4 regions of the Pseudohaliea sp. genome follow, and region 1 is predicted to be linked to each of the others. Evidence: predicted binding sites of a transcription regulator. Region 1 holds the regulator's gene; each other region holds the start of a gene.
The links. The regulator sigma-54, encoded in region 1, starts transcription at its own class of promoters, with help from an activator protein. The targets are predictions, from matches to a motif close to TGGCACANNNNTTGCNNT.
Positions count from the first base shown of each region.

Region 2: a site for sigma-54 is predicted at 1,973-1,990, ahead of glnA (glutamate--ammonia ligase). Genes of this name have one in related genera too.
Region 3: a site for sigma-54 is predicted at 1,974-1,991, ahead of ACX93N_RS07820 (THxN family PEP-CTERM protein). Genes of this name have one in related genera too.
Region 4: a site for sigma-54 is predicted at 2,013-2,030, ahead of ACX93N_RS07845 (PEP-CTERM sorting domain-containing protein). Genes of this name have one in related genera too.

Region 1 covers NZ_JBTOLW010000037.1:10,358-13,560, reverse strand. The annotation lists gene ptsN (PTS IIA-like nitrogen regulatory protein PtsN) at 1-288, opposite strand, end outside; gene hpf (ribosome hibernation-promoting factor, HPF/YfiA family) at 298-585, opposite strand; gene ACX93N_RS14665 (RNA polymerase factor sigma-54) at 646-2,145, opposite strand; gene lptB (LPS export ABC transporter ATP-binding protein) at 2,335-3,060, opposite strand; gene lptA (lipopolysaccharide transport periplasmic protein LptA) at 3,038-3,203, opposite strand, start outside.
Region 2 covers NZ_JBTOLW010000014.1:24,556-27,758, reverse strand. The annotation lists gene ACX93N_RS08685 (DUF4124 domain-containing protein) at 1-24, opposite strand, end outside; gene glnA (glutamate--ammonia ligase) at 457-1,863, opposite strand; gene typA (translational GTPase TypA) at 2,195-3,203, shown strand, end outside.
Region 3 covers NZ_JBTOLW010000012.1:15,273-18,475, reverse strand. The annotation lists gene ACX93N_RS07835 (HprK-related kinase A) at 1-737, opposite strand, end outside; gene ACX93N_RS07830 (HPr-rel-A system PqqD family peptide chaperone) at 734-946, opposite strand; gene ACX93N_RS07825 (hypothetical protein) at 1,035-1,586, opposite strand; gene ACX93N_RS07820 (THxN family PEP-CTERM protein) at 2,056-2,991, shown strand; gene ACX93N_RS07815 (hypothetical protein) at 3,090-3,203, opposite strand, start outside.
Region 4 covers NZ_JBTOLW010000012.1:18,714-21,916, reverse strand. The annotation lists gene ACX93N_RS07855 (GNAT family N-acetyltransferase) at 1-336, opposite strand, end outside; gene ACX93N_RS07850 (acyltransferase) at 350-844, opposite strand; gene ACX93N_RS07845 (PEP-CTERM sorting domain-containing protein) at 1,148-1,954, opposite strand; gene ACX93N_RS07840 (nucleotidyltransferase family protein) at 2,236-3,203, opposite strand, start outside.

The sequences.
Region 1 (3,203 bases):
GGCGTCGTCCGGGGCATCGAAGTCCGCCGGTTCACGCAGGGTGACCAGCGCGCCCAGGGGCCGGGTACAGCTCGCGAGGCGGCAGTGCGGAATGGCGATGCCGCCACCCAGGCCGGTACTGCCGAGCTTCTCCCGGGCAAGCAGCTTGCCGATGAAATCACCGGGGTCGAGGTCCGGGTGGTCCGCCGCGACAAGCGCGGCGACCTCTTCAAAGATGGCTTTCTTGCTGGCCCCCGGCACGTCCCGCCGGGTACGCGCCGGTGACAGCAGTTCCTCAAGTTCTCGCATGCGCCTGTCCTAGTGCGGCCGCGCCTTTTCCTTGTGCTTGATGAGCTGCCGGTCGAGCTTGTCGGCGAGCGCGTCGATGGCGGCGTACATGTCGTCCGATTCCGCGGCGGCAAAGATGTCCGCACCGGAGATGTGCACGTTGGCCTCGGCCTTCTGTACCTGCTTTTCGACGATGAGAGTGACTTCCATGTTGGTAATGTGGCTGTGGTGGCGCTGGAGCCGCTCGAACTTGCTTTCCACATAGTCGCGGAGCGGGTCGGTAACGTCGACGTGATGGCCGCTGATGTTGAGTTGCATACTGGACTCCTTGTGCGTTGCAACGCAGGTATGCCCGGGTCGTGGCCGGGCGCTCAGTTCTCAGACCAGGCGCTTGCGCTCGCTGGACGGCGGGATGTAAAGGCTGTCCCGGTACTTCGCGATCGTCCGCCTGGCCACCTTGATGCCCTGTTCTTCCAGCAGCTGCGCGAGCCGGCTGTCGCTGAGCGGTTTGCGCGGGTTCTCCGCCGCGATGAGCTTGCGGATGAGCGCGCGGATCGCCGTTGAGGAACAGGCGCCGCCCGCGGTCGTGGCGACGTGGCTGGAAAAAAAGTACTTCAGCTCGAAAATGCCCCGGGGGGTATGCATGTACTTGCGCGTGGTGACCCGGGAGATGGTCGATTCGTGCATCGACACGGCCTCGGCAATGTCATGGAGCACCAGCGGCTTCATCGCCTCTTCGCCGTACTCGAGGAAGTTGCGCTGGTGGGAGACGACTTCCGAGGCCACCTTGAGCAGGGTCTCGTTGCGGCTCTGCAGGCTCTTCAGGAACCAGCGGGCCTCCTGCAGGTTATCGCGCAGGTAGGTGTTCTCGGCGCTGTTGTCGGCGCGCCGGATCAGCCCGGCATAGGTGTCGTTGATGCGCAGCCGCGGCGCGATGTCCGGGTTGAGCTCGACCACCCAGCGGCCCTCGCGTTTGCGCACGAACACGTCCGGTACGACGTACTCGGTGTCGTCGGCACCGATACGCTTGCCGGGGAACGGGTCGAGGGTCTGAAGCAGCTGCAGGACGCCGCGCAGCGCGTCCTCGTCGAGGCGCATGCGGCGCAGGATCTGCGCGTAGTCGCCGTTGCCGAGCTGTGCCAGGTGGCGGCTGACCAGGGTGCGCGCCTGCTCCAGCCAGGGGGTTCCCGGCGGTAGCTGCCTGAGCTGCAGGAGCAGGCATTCCTGCAGGTCCGCGGCAAAGACGCCGGTGGGCTCGAACTGCTGCAGGGCGTGGAGCACGGCCAGCACTTCCTCGCGCTCGATCTCGCCCTCGAAGTCCGCCGCGCAGAGCATGTGCAGCTCGTCCACGGTGCTGGTGAGGCGGCCGTTGTCGTCGGTGGCATCGATGATGGCCAGGGCGATCGCGCGGTCGAGGTCCGACAGGCGGGTGAGATTGAGCTGCCAGAGCAGGTGGTCGTGAAGGCTCTGGACGCTGGCATTGCGGCTGTCCATGTCGTAGTCGGCGCCCTCGGCCGCCGGGCCCGGCGCGGAGGGCGCGGAAGAGGGCACGAGGTCTTCCCACTGCGTGTCCACGGGCAGGTCCTCGGGCATGGTCGGCTCGTAGTCGCCGCTCTCGCCATCCCCCGCCGCGGTGCGCTCGAGGCTCTCCAGGGGGCCCTCGCCGTTGCTGGCTGTGAGGTTCTCGCCGGGCTCGGGGCTCTCCAGGGGCGCGTCGTCGTCGCCCTCGTCGAGCTCGAGCATCGGGTTGCTCTGCAGCACCTGCTGAATCTCGAGCTGCAGGTCCAGCGTCGACAGCTGCAGCAGCTTGATTGCCTGCTGCAGCTGCGGCGTCATGGTCAGCTGCTGGCCCAGCTTGAGTTGCAGTGCTTGCTTCATGATCGCGAGGGGGAGGCGTTCCTTTGCCCTGTTCGAGTGCAGTGTAGCGCCGGCCCGCCGGCGGAGGCAACGGACTGGCGCGGAAATTGCAGAGATTGGTGCCCGGGCCATTGACGCCCGTCAAGAATCGTGGCGAAGACCCTCGAGGCCCGCCCCTGGCGGTGCCGCGAGCGCTCTCTGCCGGTGCCTTCAGAGGCGGAAGGTATCGCCGAGATAGACCTTGCGGACTTCCGGGTTGTCGAGCACGGCCTGGGGGGAGCCGGCGGCGATGATGCGACCCTCACCGACGATGTAGGCTGTCTCGCAGATGTCGAGGGTCTCGCGCACGTTGTGGTCCGTGATAAGGACACCGATGCCGCGGTGCTGCAGGTGGCGGATGATCTCCTTGATGTCCGATACGGAGATCGGGTCGACACCGGCGAAAGGCTCGTCGAGGAGAATGAAGGCCGGTTCCGTGGCCAGCGCCCGGGCGATCTCCACCCGGCGGCGCTCGCCGCCGGACAGGGCCTGGCCGAGGCTGCCCCGCAGGTGCGCGACGTGGAACTCCTCGAGCAGTTCGTCCCGGCGCTCCCGGCGCTGGGCGCGGGTGAGGTCCCGCCGCGTCTCCAGGATGGCCATCAGGTTGTCGCCGACGGACAGCTTGCGGAACACGGAGGCCTCCTGGGGCAGGTAGCCGATGCCCCGGCGCGCCCGCTCGTGCATGGGCAGACCGATGATGTCCTCGCCATCGATGGTGATCTGCCCCGCATCGGCGCGGATGATGCCGACGATCATGTAGAAGCAGGTCGTCTTGCCGGCCCCGTTCGGGCCCAGCAGGCCGACGACCTGGGCGCTCTCCACGGCGAGGGAGACGTCCCGCACCACCGGGCGCCCGCCGTAGGCCTTGGCCAGCTTACTCGCCTTCAGTTCCGCCATCGGGCGTCGCTCCTGCATCGGCGGGGTCGGCCGCCGTTTCAGCCGCTGCGTCGGGCGCCGCCCCGGAAGGCGTTGCCGGCGCGGTCCCCGCAGCGTCGCTGTCATCGGCCTCTGCCGGGTTCTCCGCCTCGTTGGCCAGGCGC
Region 2 (3,203 bases), on a different contig from region 1:
CTCCGGCGGCTGGCGTGTATTCATTATGTGCCTTTTTGCTGTGGTAGCGCCAAGGTGCTGTTTACGGCCTTCTCCGGACATGTGCCAGGGGCGGGCGGGAAAGGGACACCGCTCCTTTCCGGGGCGAGCGCGGGATACGTCGCTCAGTCGCTCCCCGTTACACGCTTTGTGAGAGACGTATCCCGCGCTTGCCCCTTCCGCCTCGCGTACTTCCGACGCGGTGGGTTTGCCAGGCGGTAGGGGCGGCTGCTGGCTAAGGCCCCCACAAAGCGTGTATCGGGGAGCGACTGGGGGCCTTAGCCAGCAGCCGCCCCGGGATGCTTCGAGAAGCCAATGTCGCTGTGCGTCCCGGCTTTGCAAGGCTGCCGGTTCGCTTCATCAACGGTTTCGGAGCCTTGCGCGAAACCAAAAAAAAGGCCCGCAATTGCGGGCCGGAAATGTGAGCCGGGTAGAAGCTTACACGGAGTAGTAGAGGTCGAACTCCACCGGGTGGGTGGTCATGTTCAGGCGCTCGATGTCCTCGCGCTTGAGCTCCATGTAGCCGTCGATCATGTCGTCCGTGAAGACGCCGCCGGCGGTGAGGAAGGCGCGGTCCGCGTCGAGGGCGTCCAGGGCCATCTCGAGGCTGGAGGCCACCGTCGGGATCGCCTTGCCCTCCTCCGGGGGCAGGTCGTAGAGATCCTTGTCCGCGGCGTCGCCGGGGTGGATCTTGTTCTGGATGCCGTCGATTCCGGCCATGAGCATGGCGCTGAAGGCCAGGTAGGGGTTGGCCGTCGGGTCCGGGAAGCGGACCTCGATGCGCTTGCCCTTGGGGCTCGGCTCGTAGGGGATGCGGATCGAGGCGGAGCGGTTGCGCGCCGAGTAGGCGAGCATGACCGGCGCTTCGAAGCCCGGCACCAGGCGCTTGTAGGAATTCGTGGCGGCGTTGGTGAAGGCGTTGAGGGCGCGGGCGTGCTTGATGATGCCGCCGATGTAGTAGAGCGCCGTTTCCGAGAGGCCCGCGTAGCCGTCGCCGGCGAAGACATTCTCGCCATCCTTGCTGATCGACTGGTGGACGTGCATGCCGGAGCCGTTGTCACCGACCAGCGGCTTGGGCATGAAGGTGGCCGTCTTGCCGTAGGCGTGGGCGACATTGAGTACGCAGTACTTGAGGATCTGTACCTCGTCCGCCTTGCGCACCAGCGTGTTGAACTTGACGCCGATCTCGCACTGGCCGGCGGTGCCCACTTCGTGGTGGTGTACCTCGACGGGGAGGCCCATCTGCTCCATGGCGTCGCACATGGCGGCGCGGATGTCGTGCAGGGAGTCGACCGGGGGAACGGGGAAATAGCCGCCCTTCACGCGCGGACGGTGGCCGATGTTGCCCTCCTCGAACTTGTGGCTCGAAACCCAGGCCGCTTCCTCGGAGTGGATCGTGTAGCCGGCGCCCGACATGTCCGAGTGCCACTTGATGTCGTCGAAGACGAAGAACTCCGGCTCCGGGCCGAAGAAGGCGGTGTCGCCGATGCCCGTGGACTTGAGGTACTCCTCGGCGCGGTGGGCGACGGAACGCGGGTCGCGCTCGTAGCCCTGCATGGTGGAGGGCTCGACGATGTCACAGCGGAGGTTGACCGTGGGATCGTCGGTGAAGGGGTCGGCGACGGAACTGGAGTCGTCTGGCATGAGGATCATGTCCGACTCGTTGATGCCCTTCCAGCCCGCGATGGAGGAGCCGTCGAACATCTTGCCCTCTTCGAAGAAATCCTCGTCCACTTCCGTGGCCGGGATGGTGACGTGCTGCTCCTTGCCCTTGCTGTCCGTGAAGCGCAGGTCGACCCACTTCGCTTCGCTTTCCTTGATCAGTTCCAGGGTCTTCTCTGACATGGTCAGTCCTCCGTTGGGAATGTCATCGGGTCCTCGGACCCGTTTCTTGCGAGCTGTCGGCGCCACGCACCGCAAAGGGCGCACCGCGTCAGTTCTGGTGCCTCGCGGAATTGCAAGTCCTGTGCCAGCCGGGCCCGGCTACAGGCCATTGAATCAAATAGGCTTTTTTTCCACCCGGCGGCAATCGGGGAAGCCTGCGCCCTTTGTTGGTGCAAGAGGGCACCTAGATAGTGCATTGCTCCCGGAGTGCCTGCAAGCAGGCTGGTGGCCGGCGCCGCGTCAGGTATAATCCTGCGCCTTTTTCGCCGCATCGCGGCCTGCGGAGAATCCCGTGATCGAGTCCCTGCGCAACATCGCCATCATCGCCCACGTCGACCATGGCAAGACCACGCTCGTCGACTGCCTGCTGCAGCAATCGGGTACCCTCGACCGGCGCAGCGCCGGCGCGGAGCGGATCATGGATTCCAACGACCAGGAGCGCGAGCGCGGGATCACGATCCTCGCCAAGAACACGGCGATCCGCTACGGCGATTACCGCATCAACATCGTGGATACGCCCGGGCACGCCGATTTCGGCGGCGAGGTGGAGCGCGTGCTGTCCATGGTGGACTCGGTGCTGCTGCTGGTGGACGCGGTGGACGGACCCATGCCGCAGACCCGTTTCGTCACCGCGAAGGCCTTCGCCCGCGGCCTTCGCCCCATCGTCGTGGTGAACAAGGTCGACCGCCCCGGCGCGCGCCCCGACTGGGTGGTGGACCAGGTCTTCGATCTGTTCGACAACCTCGGCGCGACGGAAGAACAGCTCGATTTCCCGATTGTGTTCGCCTCGGCCATCCAGGGCATCGCCGGCCTCGACCACGAGGCCATGGCCGGCGACATGACGCCGCTCTTCGATGCCATCATCCGCGAGGTGCCGGCGCCGAAGGTGGACGAGCGCGGCCCGCTGCAGCTGCAGGTGAGCGCGCTGGACTACAACAGCTACGTCGGGGTCATCGGCGTCGGCCGCATCACCCGCGGCCGGCTTGCGCCGAACGCGCAGGTCGCCGTGGTCGACAGCGAGGGCGGCCAGCGCAACGGGCGCGTGCTGCAGGTCATGGGTTACCTGGGTCTCGAGCGCGTCGAGGTGGCCGAGGCCAGCGCCGGCGACATCGTCTGCGTGACGGGTATCGACGGCCTCAACATCTCCGATACGCTCTGCGATCCGGCAGCTGTCGAGGCCCTGCCGCCGCTGACGGTGGACGAGCCCACGGTGAGCATGACTTTCCAGGTCAACGACTCGCCCTTCGCCGGCAAGGAGGGCAAGTACGTCACCTCCCGCAACCTCGCCGAGCGCCTCGAGC
Region 3 (3,203 bases), on a different contig from region 1:
TCCGGGGTCAGCTCCAGGCGCGCCCCCTGCCGGTAGCGCGGGAAGATTATCCACCGGGGGCGGGCCGGCTCTTCTTGTCGGCGGAGGCTGTCCGCCGGCGGGAACAGGTGCACAACATCGCCCTTGCGTGTTCTGTCGTAGCGGGGCCCGAAGGTGAGCGCTGGCGCCACCCGCGCCAGCAGGTCGATGGATTCGTTCTTCAGCGGCGCGGCCCGGGGTAGGGGAAGCAGCAGGCCATCCTCGTGGCGGAGGATGCCGAACTCGTCCGAGAGCAGGCGCCAGCCCCGCCCGACGAGCGCTGCGCAAAGCGTGCTCTTGCCCGAGCCGGGGCGTGCCGGCAGAAGCAGCGCCCGACCGGCCTTCTCCACGACCGCGCTGTGAAGCAGCAGGTAGTTGTGGGCCGACATGGCGATGCACCAGTTGAGGCCCCACTCGTACATGGGGAACGCGTGGCTGAAGGGGTAGGGGTCGAAGGGGGTCATCCCGTCGGCCCGGAAGAGCGCCTGCCGCCGCAGCAGCCCCGCGACGCCGCGGCCGCGGGTCACGGCTATACGATAATGACACACGGTATCGGCCGGGAGCGGTTCGAGACTGCCGTAGGCCCGTTGCCAGGTGTCCAGGAAGGAATCGAGGCGGCTTTGCAGGCGGACGAGAAACGGCCCAGTGCGGAAGACCAGGTCGCCGCTGCGGGCGAGCTGCCTCAGTTCGCCACTGCTCGGGGGCGCCGGTTCCTTCATGGCCGGGTTTCGAGGATCCCGAGATCGGCCAGTTGTCTCAGAACCTGCTCTGTACGGCCCTTCCAGTGGTCACCGCTCTCCCCGAGCGACGCCATGACTGCCTCGACGAGGTCCGTCAGGCTTGTGCCGCTGCCTGACGCCACGAGCGCGGCCACGTGCGCGGGGAAAGCGTCAAGTACATGGGTCTGCCCCGTTCGCCGGTCGTACACCGCCGAAAACGAGTCAAAGTGCTCGAACCGCAACACCTCGGAACTGGCGCACCGCCAAAACACGCCTGCTGCGACCGGTGCCTCGCCGTCAGCCTCCTGAATAGTTCGTGCCCGATCCACCGATGGACATCAGGCAGGAGGCCTCCAGGGGCGTTGCGGCATACACATCGAAGTCGTCTTCCGGGATTTGCGGCCACATGCCCACGCGGACTGCTGCGCCGTTCTGGATGTCGTAGAGAACGAGCACCTCGCGCGTTTCGGGTGCTTCGTAATCATTGGCCAGATCGACATAATTGCTGGCATCGGAATCGAAAGCGGTATATGCGTTGCCGTCATGATCGTACAGGATGCCGCCGATGTCATAGAGGTTCTGGGGCGAGCCGCCGACGGCGCGTTTATAGTAGTTCACGGCCTCGCGGACCGCGTTGTCACCCTTGATGCTATTGCCGTTATCCGGATCTTTCTTGTTGGAGACCCCGCTCAAGGTGCACTGCTCCAGCCCCAGGGCACTGCTGAACGCCATGGCACTGCGCGGCGCGGCCGTGGCGACGAGCGGCGCGATTGCGGAGGCCTTGATCAGACGCCGCCGCCCGGCGTCGAGCCGAATCCCCAAATCTCGTTTGTCCGACCTGTCGTCCATTGCTTGCTTCCTGAGCCCGTAAGAGCCCGCCGGCATATCACGCGTGAAGATTATCGCGCCGTCCAGGCGCTGCCCACAACCTGCGCGGTAAAGTGTGACCCAGTGCTCAAACTGTCCAGAGACGCAGCTTTACCTTTCCACGGAATCTGTGTGATTCACTATGGGAGTTGCATGCAATTTGCAAGCCAGCAATAAATCCATCTATTTTCAATAAGTTGTGGGGCTTGCAGATCGCTGCTGTAAAGTTTGTCGACACTGGAGCGGCGGATTCGGGGAAAGCCCCCGCTGGTATCGTGTCCGGATTTTTTACAATCAGGGTCGGCGAATGCCCCACGAGCGCCTCGAGTCATACTCCGTTTCCGCGATTTCCATGGGGTTTTTTCCTTTTGGCGCGTTTTTTGCAGCTGATGCATCACAGTAAAATAGTGAGTCCCAGAGCCGTGCAACAGGCGGCTGGAGGGTGATCAAGATGATGAAAGATTGCGAAATGGTGGCGAAAATGAAGACGACACAGCCTTTGGTAAAGCGGGCAGCCTGGCTTGGGCTGGGTGCGATGTTGTTCGGGAGCGGGCAGGCCCTTGCCAGTCCCATTTTTCCCTTCTGGGATTTCCGGGTGGAGGCCGGCTTCACGACCTTCGCTGGCGAAGGCGCATCTTCCAGCAGTAGTATCGTGGGGGAGGATCTCACCTCTGGCCTCGTCGACCCGGATGACACCTCCCAGCCTTTTGACGCCGACGATGATTGGCAGACCATTTCCTGGGGCCCCACGGACGGCGCCCCGAGAAGCAGCATCGGTGTCGAGCTGGGCGATGGCTCGGGTACGAATTTCGTAGGGCAGCTTCAGACCGGTGGCCCGCTCGTGACGACCGGCAATGTGTTCCACCAGAACAACGTCTTGCCAGGTAACGGCGTCACCTTGGACACGGCTTCCCTCGTGACCCAGATCTTTATTGTCCCCCGGCTCGCGGCCGGCTCCCCCGTGGCGCCGCCCGACAGCGCGCTGGAGGACACGATTTCGCTGTCCATCAACTTCGAGGAGACCAGCAACAATAATAGCTGTGTCGCTGGCAGCAGCACGAATTGTGATGACGTTTTCGTGGTCAACGTCAAGGATGAAGCCTTCAACCGCTCCACCGGCCTCATCGAGCGGCTAATTTCTGTGGGCGGCAACGATTACATCGCGTCCGTCAAGATCGAGGGTCTCGGTGAACTCGGCACGGACGCCTGTGCGGAAGCGGAAGTCACCATCGAGCCGGGTGAGCCGACCTGCATCGGTCTGCTGACCGGTGAGGGCCAGAGTAATGTCTTCACGACCTCAGTCGGTATTCGCGCCGTACCGGCCCCCGGGACGCTGGCGCTGCTTGGGCTCGGGCTGCTGGCACTGGCGCGCCGTCGCCGTAGCTGAGCCGGGCCAGGGCCACTCTGAGAGCGACCGCTTCTATTTCAGGGCGGTCGTTTTTTCTTTTCGGTTTTCCTTCTCGGTAGGTCAACGGTCTCCGTAGGTCAACGTTGCTGCCGCCGCCGCTCCCCGCGGCGGCGGTCTTCGCGGATCAGGCGGCCGTTGATGGTTACCGGAAAAGAAATTTTCTGCGGCTTCTGTCGCCTGTCGAAGCCAGT
Region 4 (3,203 bases), on a different contig from region 1:
CAGCAGGCCGTTGTACTCCACCCAGACCTGGTCGTCCCGCGGATTCCCGCCCTGGTGCAGCGAGGCGACGGTCGAGCGCAGTACCCCGTGGCGCCGCTCGGCGGTGAGGCCGAAGGCCCCGAGGGCGACCAGCGCCTGCCCCTGGTGCACCCTGACCACCAGTGCCCGCCCGCCCTGCTGCGCGAGCCAGGTGCTGAACCAGTCCCAGCGCAGAAAGGGAGGGGGAGCGATCTCCGCCTCGAGGCGGCGCCAGTCTGCCTCGAGGGTGGTGGCAGCCCGCTCCGCAAGGCACTCAACCTGGTAACCGTCCGTGGGCACCGGCTTCGCGCGCGGCATCAGGCCCCCGCTGTCACGGCTGCGGCGCCTGTTCACCGCTGGCTTCATCGAGCCGGGAGCGTACCACCCGGGCCGGGTTGCCGACGGCGATGGCATAGTCCGGGATGGGCCGGGTCACCACGGAGCCCGCCCCGATCACGCAGTGATCACCGATATCCGCCATGATCAGCGCGCCGTTGCCGATCCAGCAGTCCCGCCCGATGTTGACGGGCACGAACTCCCCGCCCTGGTCCCGGATCGGGATGGCGAGGTCATCGAAGCGGTGCTGGCCGGTCCCACTCATGATGTGCACCCCGCTCGCGATCAGCGTGTCGTCGCCGATGCGGCAGGCGCCGATGTTGCACTGGGGGCCGATGTAGACGCCGCGGCCGATGACGGTGTCGCGCTGGGAGAAGAGGGTGGCGAAGCCGATGAAACAGTCTTTGTCACAACCGACAAGGGTAAAACGGCAAAGTGCAATACGTAAGTAGCTGCCTGCCTTGCCTGGTACCTGACTGAAAAGTTGCATGAACGCGGTGAAGCGTCCATCCCCGCCGTATGGGGGGCATGCGTAGTCAAGCGCTACCAAGGGAAAGACAAACAGACTAGCGGTCCAGCGTGCGAGAGTCTTGATGACTGATTTCAAGCTGGCTGCGCCCCAGGCGGTCGAAGCTGTAAACGTCAAAGTCTAATGACAGATGACTAAAGCTGGAAGACCTGCTGCCGCTGCCGAATTTTCCATAACCTTGTTGAGGAACAAAAAAGGCCCCCTGAAAAAGGGGGCCTTACTTAACGGAGTGCTTCTGAGATGATGGCGCAACGGCCCCAGGCTTTAGCTATTAAACTTCCGCCTTACAGTTCCGGCTACGCCAAGAAGCCCAAGTGCAAAGAGAGCCAAAGTCGCGGGAGCAGGCACCTCTTCGAATCTCGCCGAGCCATCCGCTACGAAGGTAATCTGCTCAAGCTGCGCGCCGTCTTCAAGCTCTGCCTGGCCAGGCGTGGTTTGCAGATCAGACAGCGTCAGATTGATATTCAGCGTCGTAGGACGGAGGCCGGGACCAAATCCAAAGTCTTCGTCGCCGAAGTCGTCCGTGGCGCCAGAGTCAAAAAAGAAGTAGTCATTTGCGAAGAACGTTGGGAGCGCAATGATACTCGATTCATTGTTGCCAGTCGGAAGCGGGACGCCCGTGTTGTCAATACCAACGCCTCCGTCGTCGATATCGAAACTGGCTATCTCGAAATCGCTATTCCAAGTGTCGACAAGTGAAATGGTGCCTCCGGTAAAGGTAGCAGAACCATCGAGCAGGTCTGCCTCCCCCACAGCGTTACTCAACCTTGCCTCAAATTGGCATTCACCACCCAGGTTAAGCGGGAAGCAAAGAGAACCGAAAGGATCAGCTGCGCCGGTAACGTCGAAAATAGCGGATTGCTCAAACGTATAGGTCGTTGGCGAGGTGAACCCCGTCACATCTACAGTAACGCCGCCCGTTACAGTAAGACGCTCGTATTCTACACCGAGCACGGAACCGTCGCCCCCAGGCGCCAACCAAAACGGAATGATTGCGGCATTTGCCCCAGCCGCAAACACCATGCTGCTGACCAAGCCCGCCGATGCAAGGGCTTTTTTCATTGATAACATGACTACGTCTCCTTGAGATGTGCAGGCTACACCTTATTCAACGCTTCTGAGCGTCGCTTCATCAAGTGATATGCCAGAGCCGTGCCTTTACTAAAAAAATAAATAAAAAACAACAAGTTATAATTTCAAGGCGACACTGCTACATTGCTTACTGTAAGAAATACTGACAGGCCACTCGTCGATTGCTATGCCGCTCTATGTTCTAAGCTCTTAGTCATGTAGTTGAGGGGCTTCTTTGCTCCGACCTGAACTTTGGCGATCCCGCTCCTAACCTGGTGCAATCAGTATTGAGCGGTGAGCTTTCTGGCAGAGTGGCAAATGAGGGTGTCGAAAGGCATTCGCAGCCAGTGGGCACGAAGAAAAAGTAACCTCTCAGCTAATCGCTGGAGGTGGTGTGGCCTTCCGCCGGGCACCGCGCTCCAGGCCAGCAAGGTAGGCACTAGGCTGGGGCTGGTTTGACGCATTCCTGGCACTATGTCACGGGCGTCGAGAGTGCCGCCGAAGAGCGATACGAGTACCGATATCGAGTGTTTGAGCTGCAGGACTAGACCAAGGGCTGTAGCGCGTTCGCGTAACCGCTCCTCGGCGTCGAAAATAGTGAGCATCCGGTAAAGGTCATCAAGATCCCGCAGCCCTCCCCGCGGCTCATCGCTCACCAGCAGGTGCGCCACCACGTGGAGGATCATGTCTTCGTCGCAGAGCCGGTGGAAGGGCGTGCCGGGGATCGGGACGGCTGCGTCGAAGAGCGGGGCCGGGTCGAAGGCGAGCCGGTTGGTGCGCTGCACCAGGGCGTGGTGCACATCGAGTTCGAAGTGGCTTTCCGGGTGGCGCATCGGGGGTAGCTCATGGGCCCACGTCCGGTAGTAGTGCTCGTCGTAGGCGCTAAGCTGGCCGTCGAAGTGCCACCCCGCTGCCTTCAACCAGCCTTCGCAGGCCGGCAGGGCGGCTTCCGGCACCAGGATGTCGATATCGTTGAGGCCCCGGCCGCGGGCGACCGGCAGCCCCGCCGCGAGGTAGGCGGCGCCCTTGAGCAGCACCACGGGGGCCCCGATGGCCCCGGGCAGGCGCTCGAGGCTGGCGAGTTCGCGACGGGCGGTGACGTGCAGGTGGTCGAGGTAGGCGCGTGTGCCGGCCATGGACTCTGCGGCCGCCGCCGGTATGTTCTTGACGCCTGCGTCTTCCAGGAGGAAGGAGAGCCTCCCCAGCAACCGCGTGCGCCGGGCGTCACCGATCAGGGCATCCCAGGCCC